DNA from 4 places in the Paenibacillus sp. 23TSA30-6 genome. Region 3 is predicted to be linked to each of the others. Evidence: riboswitches for the same ligand, from Rfam matches in the RefSeq annotation. Region 3 holds a riboswitch; each other region holds the start of a gene.

Region 1 (2,201 bases), on a different contig from region 3:
ACCCGCGCGGCGTCACGATCAGACCGTCATACACCATCGTCGAAGAATTGCCGATGATGACGGTCGTCAGCATACCGATATCATGGTTGAGCATGTCCTCCAGCGTCGTCACAATTACTTGCTGACGGTCGCGATAAGCACTCTTCACCAGCCCGACGGGAGTCTGCGGATCACGGTAACGCAGCAAAATGGACTGCGTCTCAACAATCTGGCGTGTACGCCGACCACTGCGCGGATTGTACAGTGCAATGACAAAATCCGCCGAAGCTGCCGCTTCTACACGTTTCACAATCGTCTCCCACGGGGTCAAATGGTCACTCAGACTGATCGTGCATGCATCATGCATGACGGGCGCACCCAACAGCGAAGCACAGGACTGAATCGCCGATATTCCCGGCACGACTTCTACCTCAACCCCGTCCTCACGGCGCCAGCCCTTTTGCATCAGCACTTCGTACACTAGCCCGGCCATGCCATATACGCCTGCGTCTCCACTGGAAATGACGGCTACCTTCTTGCCCATCTCCGCCTGTCGAACCGCCTCCTGCGCACGGCTCACTTCCTCTGTCATGCCTGTGCGCACAATCTCCTGTCCGTTCAACAACGGGCGGATCAGATCTACATAGGTGTTGTAACCGATAATGACCTCACTCTCGGCCAGCGCGTCCAGCGCCCGTTTGGTGATATGTTCCATATCCCCCGGTCCGAATCCAATCACGAGCAATTTCCCTAATGGGCTCATCGTTATCCTCCTTCTTAAATCTAGGCTATGTTTTCCACACTTCTATCTATTTCACTTATATATGGACATCCTGTAACTCAAAAAAACCCATCCTGCCCGGATGGGTTTCCTATGTACGCATCGTATCATCAGACGGACACAGCATAAGAAGACACTTCTTGTCTTCCGCCATCGTGCCGTTGCTTTCCATCTGCCTGTTCACGCTTGAAATGCTTCTGCATGTTCAGCTCCACGCAAACCTGCAACCAACATGGAAAAAGCAGCGTGCGCCTGATTTCCTGATTTCGTACACCCATCCTCTCCGCGAAGGTTAACGGTGCATACAGATCAAGGTAGGTCTCCTGGCTCGGCATCAACAGATTTTTTCGTCTTCCCCGTTTTCTCACGAGTGACGTCTGAAAAAATCCTCTTCCTTACAGTGGCGGGACCGCTCGGGACTTGCACCCGATTCCCTGTTACCCTTCGCTATCACAAAGGCACCTTGTCTGTCCGCTATTTGATTATGGGTCTTATCATAACCTTGGCTCAATCAGTTGTGCAAGCATGAAAAACGCTTTATTTCAAGTTCTCTGCCTTATTTTTTAACATATGCAACAATTCGTCCGGGTCCGCAGAGATACTCAGCAGCGTTGGATGGTCAACTCCGGTAAATCCCTCGCGCACACTATGACGCACCATTTCCGCCAACGGGTCAAAATATCCGTTCACATTCAGCAGCCCGATGGGCTTGCGATGAATGCCGATTTGCGCCCAGCACAGCACCTCGAACAGCTCTTCAAATGTTCCCAATCCCCCCGGAAGGGCAATAAAGGCATCCGCCATTTCGCTCATGACCGCTTTGCGTTCATGCATGCTTGCCACCTCAATAAATTCGGTGACTCCCCGGTGAATAATCTCTGCATCGAATAACAGGGTCGGCATAATCCCGGTGACCTGACCGCCCCCGGCCAGCATCGCATCTGCGACCTCACCCATCAGCCCCTTGCTGGAGCCTCCATAGATCAGACGAACATGATGTCGGGCCATAGCCTCTCCAAGCTTGCCTGCCTCCTGAAGATATACCGATGAATGTCCGGGTCTGGACCCGGCAAATACACAAATGGAATTCATAATGTCTCAGCTCCTGTTCTGGTATCCCGCATCGAGGCTTTTTCATTATATTAAATAAATATTTTCGTTATAACAAAAACTTCTGTCGATGCATTTCCAACAAAAAAAGATAAAGACCCTGTAGGCCCTTATCTTTATTTTACCCTTTATCGCAAGGATATAGGTTAGTTTTCAGTTCACAACTTCAAGACCGTAGCCGTGCACCGAGGCGCTATGCTCAAAATATCTTCCCAGCTCCACCATCATCGCGCCCATTCGTTCCTCCACTGGAAACACGATCCGTTCAATACCTTCCTCCAAAATGGACTGCGCCGTCACCTTGCCTACCGACACAGCGATCACATCATGG
Region 2 (2,201 bases), on a different contig from region 3:
AGCACCCGAGGATACCCCCAGCGTGTACGGATCAGCCAGCGGATTGCGCAGCACACCTTGAAATCCGGCTCCCGCCAGCGCAAGCGCTGCGCCTACCAGCATTCCCAGTAAGACACGCGGCAGTCTGATCTTCAAAATAATCTGCTCTGTGGATGGATTCCAATCCGGTGTAAACGTCTCACCTAACCACGGCAGATGGTTGACCAGAATACCCGTGATCTGGCTGACGGGAAGCTTGGCCGAGCCGATGCCGAGACAGAGCAACAGCGTCAGCAGCAATAAGGCAAGACCTGCCCCTCCAAAGCCGATCAGTCTACGACTCATTTGAAAATTTCAGGATACACGCCCTTGGCCACTTCCTTGAGACCTTCCGTTACACGCGGACCCGGACGACTGATCAGATTATCATCCACGGCAAACACCCGGTTTTGACGAACAGCCGATATTTGATCCCATCCACTACGGGCTTTGATAATATCGCCGAGCGTCTGGCCTGTTTTGTCGTCCTTGACATTTTTGCTGTATAATATTACGTCCGGATTCGCCGCTATAATATTTTCCTCACTGATCTGGTACCAGCCCTTTTGGGTTGCAGCGACATTTTCCCCGCCCGCCAAAGAAATCAGCTCATCCATAAACTCTCCCTTGCCAACCGTCCAGCCGGGTGAAAATTCGACGTATACTCTCAGCTTCTGCCCTTTGCCGATATTTTTAACACCGTCTTTCACTTCCGCAACATCTGCTCTCATCTTGTCGGTTACCGCTCTCGCTTCTTTCTGATGATCGGTAATTTTCCCATATAGTTCGATGTTAGCCATGACATCTTCAACCGTTTTCGGCTCCGTTTTAAAAATCATAATTCCCATGTCACGCAGCTTGGTTGTCGCCTGCTCACTGAGTGATATCCCTGCAAAAACGACTTCCGGATTCGCAGCAATGATCGCCTCTTCATTCGGCTTCATAATACCGCCCACTTTGGGCTTCTTTTTAGCCGCTTCCGGGTAATCCGAATAGTCGGATACGCCGACAATTTCCTTATCCAGTCCGATGGCGAACAGCGCCTCGGTTTCAGCCGGGGAGACGGAAACGATTTTGTCCGGCGCTTTTTTGAACGTAAATTCCTGTCCGGTCGCATCCTTAATGGTCAGCGGGTAGACCGTTTTGCCCGGAGGCTCCTGAGCGGTTGCCGTCTGTCCCGGTTGCTGTGAGGCTTGATCCCCTTTATTTTCAGCGTTCTTTCCGTTAGCTCCACATGCACTCAGCACAACCGCCAAGACCAGAGCCAATAAGCCTGTAGTCCAGACCTTTATTCTATTCCCTGCCATGATTTACACCCCTCCATATAAATTCTTTTAAGAGCGTCACTTGAACATCATCCGATATCTGCTAAATCCAGCCTTCTTTTCCTTTCAAAAAACCCCTGCATCCTCAGATAAGGACACAGGGGTCACGTTAGCGCAGATCGTACGCAGGCGGCAGTTTCTTCCGCATGGACAGTCACTGCGAACACGTCATCCTTTCCTCGAAGGACTATGGTGACAGGCGGACGGGCAGGTATCCTGACTTACAGAAACATGCGACAGCCTACTGCTGCTTTATATGCTTTGTGGCACATAAAGCAGAGCGGGCTGGCATTTTTCCATTTACAGTGGCGGGACCGCGCCGGATTCACACCGGCTTCCCTTTTAACAGCGCACCGGAAAGAACCCGAGGGTTTCATCCCGCTGCACCGACCTCGTCTGCTGGATATTTGATGTAGTGTTGGTCAAGCCGTTCTTTTACTTGATGATTATAGGTTAAAAAAGACTGGCTTACAACCCAAACCGCCTGTTCACCTGCCCCTATCTGACCTAAAAAGAAAACACCTCTCCTATCCACTGGTGTCGTTCTCCCAGCCTCAACCGAATCGTAATTGCCGCTCCTGGCTTCGGATTCAGACTCCAAAAATCATGACCCGGTACCAGCATACAAGCCAACTGACGAATCACTCCACCATGCGTGACGACCAGAACAGAAGGTGGGGCATCAGGCATGCCTGTTTTCTGAACATCCATCATTTTACGCCACTCATACAAAGAGTCTAGGAATTCATCGAGGCGGTTCACAAAGTCTGCCCAAGGCTCTCCCCCCGGCGGCGTAATTCGCTGCGGCTCATCAATCCACGCTCGATACAACGCCACATCCTTGAGCATATCATACGT
Region 3 (2,201 bases):
GTACAAAGTCCATACCTAATCCCTGTACCGGGAGCGTGGATAGGTGCTCATAATGATCCAGACTGCCAAAGTAGGTTTGCAGCACGATATTTAAGGATGGAGCAGCCTCGGCCAAAGCTTCATAAGCCTCCTGAATAATGTCCAAATCCTCTGCCGGGAATGAGGTGGTCAGGACAGGCTCATCCACCTGCACCCACTGAACGCCTTCCGCAGCCAACTCAGACAGGACGCGGGCGTACAGTGGCAGGAAGCTTCGTACAATGGCGGCCAAATCCTTACGATCATAGCCTTTGGACAGAGCAACGAACGAATAAGGACCGATCATGACGGGTTTACCTTCAATGCCCAACTCCTGTTTCGCTTCACGATAAGCCTGCAACGGCTTATTCTCGGTGAACACCGGGGTTGCATTCGCCAATTCCGGTACGATGTAATGGTAATTGGTATTCAGCCATTTGGTCATTTCACTGGCGGTGGCACCCTTTTGTCCACGGGCTATCCCGAAATAGACGGATAGGGGAACAGGCCCATCGGGACGGTAGTTGAACCGTTCCGGCACCAGACCGAACATCACGGATGTATCCAGCATGTGATCGTAATAGGAAAAGTCTCCGACTGGAATTCGATCAATTCCCTTGTCACGCTGCTTGCTCAGATGCTCCAACCGCAATCGTTTCATCTCGATATGCAGTTCACTTTCATCCATGCTGCCTTTCCAGAAGCGTTCCAGTGCTTTCTTCCATTCCCGGTTCCCGCCGATACGCGGATATCCCAGGTTACTGCTGATCAAGCCGGGCAATTCAGGCAATTCGGTTAATGACATGTACTTTTCCTCCCAGGCTGGTAGCCAGTTTATTTTTGCGTACAAAAAAAGACATTCCTCCCCGGGGTAAAAATGAATAGGGGAAAAAATGCCTCCGTTATTTAAAAATAAAAATTCGGCGACGGCTCTTAACACCTCCCTATCTCCCGTAGGTACTTGCGATGTTGTTGAAATAGGCAGGTCTCCTGACTTACGAATCATGACTTTCAGCGCTCCTTCCCGGTCTGTGGACCAGTGGGTGTATCAACAGCTGAAAATTCCCCGTTTACAGTGGCGGGACCGCGCCGGACTTGCACCGGCTTCCCTTTTAAGCCTGAACTGAATAGAACAGACACCTATCTCCAAGCTATGCGATTATGGTATGACGAATAATTATGCACTCGTATACTTGTTCACCATCATAAGTGAAACTTGCGGGATGCGCAATAGAAACTCCGTTTAAACCGCAATGAAACGATTAAGTTCATGGAAGCACATTCAAGTTTATTAAAAGCGTTCTGCTCATCAGTACGCTATCCCGTGTTCCCGATCTGAAGCACCTTGAAGCACCGCCCTTGTCAATTACACGCAAAAAAAGACAAGTCCTCCCATAGGGAAAGGACTTGTCTTAAGGCATAACAACTCAGGCTAATGTAACGGTAGATCCTGCCAGAATGCTGGCCTTCACATCAACCAGTCGCTGATTGCGGCTGCCTCGGAAGGGAAGGGTCAGATCCTTTTGCTGTTCTACAAAGGGACCGTCCACAACCACATCGCACAGCAGTGCCAACTCCCGCCGGGCCTGATCCGTAAGAAGTTCTTCGTAGACGAAGCCCGTATAGGCCCACACGGTTCGGTCAGGGCAGGCTGCGCGGAAGTCGCGCACAAACTGCGAGCATTCCGCTGCCGAGAAAAAGGGGTCTCCGCCGCAAAGGGTTAACCCGTCCAGCAATGGATTATCGGCGATGTCACGGATAACCTCCTGCTGCCGCTCCGGTGTGAACGGTTCGCCTGTACGGAAGCTCCAGGATGCCGGATTGAAGCAGCCGGGGCAGGCATGGCGGCAACCGCTAATGAACACAACGGTGCGCAGACCGTGTCCTTCGTTCAGAGATTCCGGAATGTAGCCGCATAAATTCACCGATGCTTCACCCGGTCACGTACCTCGGCTTGTTTTGCGGCGTTGAACCGGACGGTATAATCACCTGTCAGATATCCGGTTACCCGGCGCAAGCGCTGAAAATGCGTATGTTCCTCATCAGCACCGCAATGGGGACAGCTTGTCCCGATAATGCCCTCGTAGCCGCATTCCGGGCAGCGATCTACGGGATGATTAATGGAGAAGTACCCAATGTTTTGATGAAGCGCATATTGTACAATTTTAAGAAACGCCTCCGGG
Region 4 (2,201 bases), on a different contig from region 3:
GCATGCAGCATTGCGGTGGGCCTCGGCTCTGCCGTGCTGCCCCAAATGTTCGACCAACTGCCGAGCTTTGCCAAAATGCTGCTGCAAAACGGCATCGTATCCGGCTCGATCACGGCGATTGTCTTGAACATCGTTTTAACGAAAAAACAAGCCGAATCGGTCAAAGGTGTGACAGTGTCGGAGGTTCCGCAGAAGGTTTGATAATTAGGATTAGAAAGACAGCCGGAGAGAGGTCGTAAGCCTCTTTTTCCGGCTTTTTGGCATAGAGTTATTGATAAAGCCCTCTTCCTGTATGAAGATGGGGATTTGAGATTCTATTAGAAGAATTTGCTAGAGTGGTAGGCAGAGGCGTGGTATAATCCATCTTATGGATTTTGAATAGTGGTGGATGTTTTCGGACCACGGCGCAGCTTCCCGAAAGGGGGTGAAGCCGATGGTCAACCTTGTGTCGTGCTACGATGTGTTGCGTTGGATGGTTACGTTACTAAGCCTGGTGTTTAGTATTCGTAAACTTTATCGCTGGCTACGTCGGAAATTTCGGAACAAGCGAAAACCCACCGCGTAATTAGGTTAGGCGCCTAACGGTGGGTTTAGCTAAGCATTTAGCGCGCCGTGGTGATCCACAGCCTTTCAAGTCCTAAGAGTCTTTGCCGTTGGTAGCGGCGAAGACTCTTTTTAGTATACGGACACGATGGGTATCTCTATACCTAATTTTATCACGTCCATTGCGTGCATGCAACGCAAAGTCATAGCCTTGATTCTCGCCGTATCGTTCAAATTTAAATTATTATGCGACATTTGTTGACAAGCCTGTAACAACAAAATAAGATAGTCCTAAATCGTAATGAAAAAGAATAAAGGAAGAAAACAGGTGTGAGCCGGACTTTCTATCTACAGGGTTTCGTTGAGATCATGTAGATGGCTGTTGTACGTGCTCACTTAAAAGGGAAGTTCGGTAGATTCCGACACGGACCCGCCACTGTATACAGGCATCAGCAGGGAATTGCTGTAGCTTTCGGAATAGCCACTGGAACTGTGAAGAACCGGGAAGGCCTGAAAGATACGCCTGAAGTCAGGAGACCTGCCTGTTTTAACATCACTGTCAGACCCACGGGATGCTGGGGAGGTGGTTGGGCGTGCTGCTTACGGAATGTCTGAAACCGATCCGATCCCTTCTATGATTAGAGGTGCTTTGAGGTGAGCTTTGGCATTTTATAATGAAAGCATTTCTGACTGCTGATCAGGCGGTCCGGGATGCTTTTTTTGCGTTAGGTATTTGTGAATGACAAGATAGAGGGGGATAAATAGGATGATAAGCAATCGTAAAAAGCGTTCATGGTCCATATGCACAGGGGTGATGCTGCTACTGGCAGTTATGGCTCTTGCGGGATGCTCCACAACTAATAAGACGGCGGACAGCTCCGACAAGGGCGAAAACACATTCGCACAACAGTCCACAACGGACAAAAAGCTGGTGATGGCGTATACGTGGAAGCCGTCAGGCGTTGACCCGCATGGCGATAATAGCTGGGATGTTATGCGTTCTGGCGCAGGCGAGACACTTGTCCGTTTGAATGAAAAGCTGGAGCCTGAGGCTTGGCTGGCCAAGGAATGGAAGCAGGATAGCCCCACAGTCTGGACGTTCAGCTTGCAGGATAAGGTCACTTTTCATAACGGAAAGAGTATGGACGCGGAAAGTGTAAAAGCTTCCCTGCTGCGCTCCATTGAGAAAAGCCATCTGGCAAAGGATTTGCTAGATGTAAAGTCAATTGACGTAACCGAGCCGCTGGTGTTGAAAATTACGACAAACCAGCCGAATGCGGCGCTGGTGTCCAATCTGGCGGATCCATCGACGATTGTGCTGGATGTAGCGTCTATAAAGGATGAGCAGAGCTACCCTGCGATGACAGGTGCTTTTAAAATTAAAGCGTTCAACAAGGATCAATCCTTGGTCGTAGAGCGTTATGACGGATATTGGGGCGAGAAGGCCCGGCTGGCTGAAGCAACGATGAAGTTCATTACGGACGGCAATTCGCGCCTGCTGGCGCTGCAATCCGGCGAAGTAGATGTAGCGACCGATATTCCGGTGGATAACGCGGAGGTATTGAAAAAGAACGATAAGCTGCAAGTGCTGTCGGCTCCCTCTTTGCGCACCCATATGATCGTGTATAACATGGAGTCGTCTCTGTTCAAGGATGCCG

What was found. A riboswitch is a leader RNA that binds a small molecule or an ion and turns the genes downstream of it on or off. The one in region 3 is predicted to bind cobalamin.
Region 1: linked by a shared signal. The riboswitch ahead of E0698_RS14270 (hypothetical protein) and the one ahead of metE (5-methyltetrahydropteroyltriglutamate--homocysteine S-methyltransferase) in region 3 are both predicted to bind cobalamin.
Region 2: linked by a shared signal. The riboswitch ahead of E0698_RS11010 (ABC transporter substrate-binding protein) and the one ahead of metE (5-methyltetrahydropteroyltriglutamate--homocysteine S-methyltransferase) in region 3 are both predicted to bind cobalamin.
Region 4: linked by a shared signal. The riboswitch ahead of E0698_RS06430 (ABC transporter substrate-binding protein) and the one ahead of metE (5-methyltetrahydropteroyltriglutamate--homocysteine S-methyltransferase) in region 3 are both predicted to bind cobalamin.

The regions. Positions count from the first base shown of each region.
Region 1 is NZ_SLTL01000013.1:140,699-142,899, forward strand. It holds gene cobJ (precorrin-3B C(17)-methyltransferase) at 1-742, opposite strand, end outside; gene E0698_RS14270 (hypothetical protein) at 871-1,095, opposite strand; cobalamin riboswitch at 1,057-1,240, opposite strand; gene E0698_RS14275 (TIGR00730 family Rossman fold protein) at 1,298-1,852, opposite strand; gene E0698_RS14280 (uroporphyrinogen-III synthase) at 2,024-2,201, opposite strand, start outside.
Region 2 is NZ_SLTL01000009.1:197,093-199,293, forward strand. It holds gene E0698_RS11005 (FecCD family ABC transporter permease) at 1-324, opposite strand, end outside; gene E0698_RS11010 (ABC transporter substrate-binding protein) at 321-1,325, opposite strand; cobalamin riboswitch at 1,533-1,726, opposite strand; gene E0698_RS11015 (histidine phosphatase family protein) at 1,851-2,201, opposite strand, start outside.
Region 3 is NZ_SLTL01000015.1:118,494-120,694, forward strand. It holds gene metE (5-methyltetrahydropteroyltriglutamate--homocysteine S-methyltransferase) at 1-823, opposite strand, end outside; cobalamin riboswitch at 982-1,177, opposite strand; gene nrdG (anaerobic ribonucleoside-triphosphate reductase activating protein) at 1,446-1,943, opposite strand; gene E0698_RS15440 (anaerobic ribonucleoside triphosphate reductase) at 1,940-2,201, opposite strand, start outside.
Region 4 is NZ_SLTL01000005.1:116,265-118,465, forward strand. It holds gene E0698_RS06425 (nucleobase:cation symporter-2 family protein) at 1-201, shown strand, start outside; cobalamin riboswitch at 900-1,103, shown strand; gene E0698_RS06430 (ABC transporter substrate-binding protein) at 1,310-2,201, shown strand, end outside.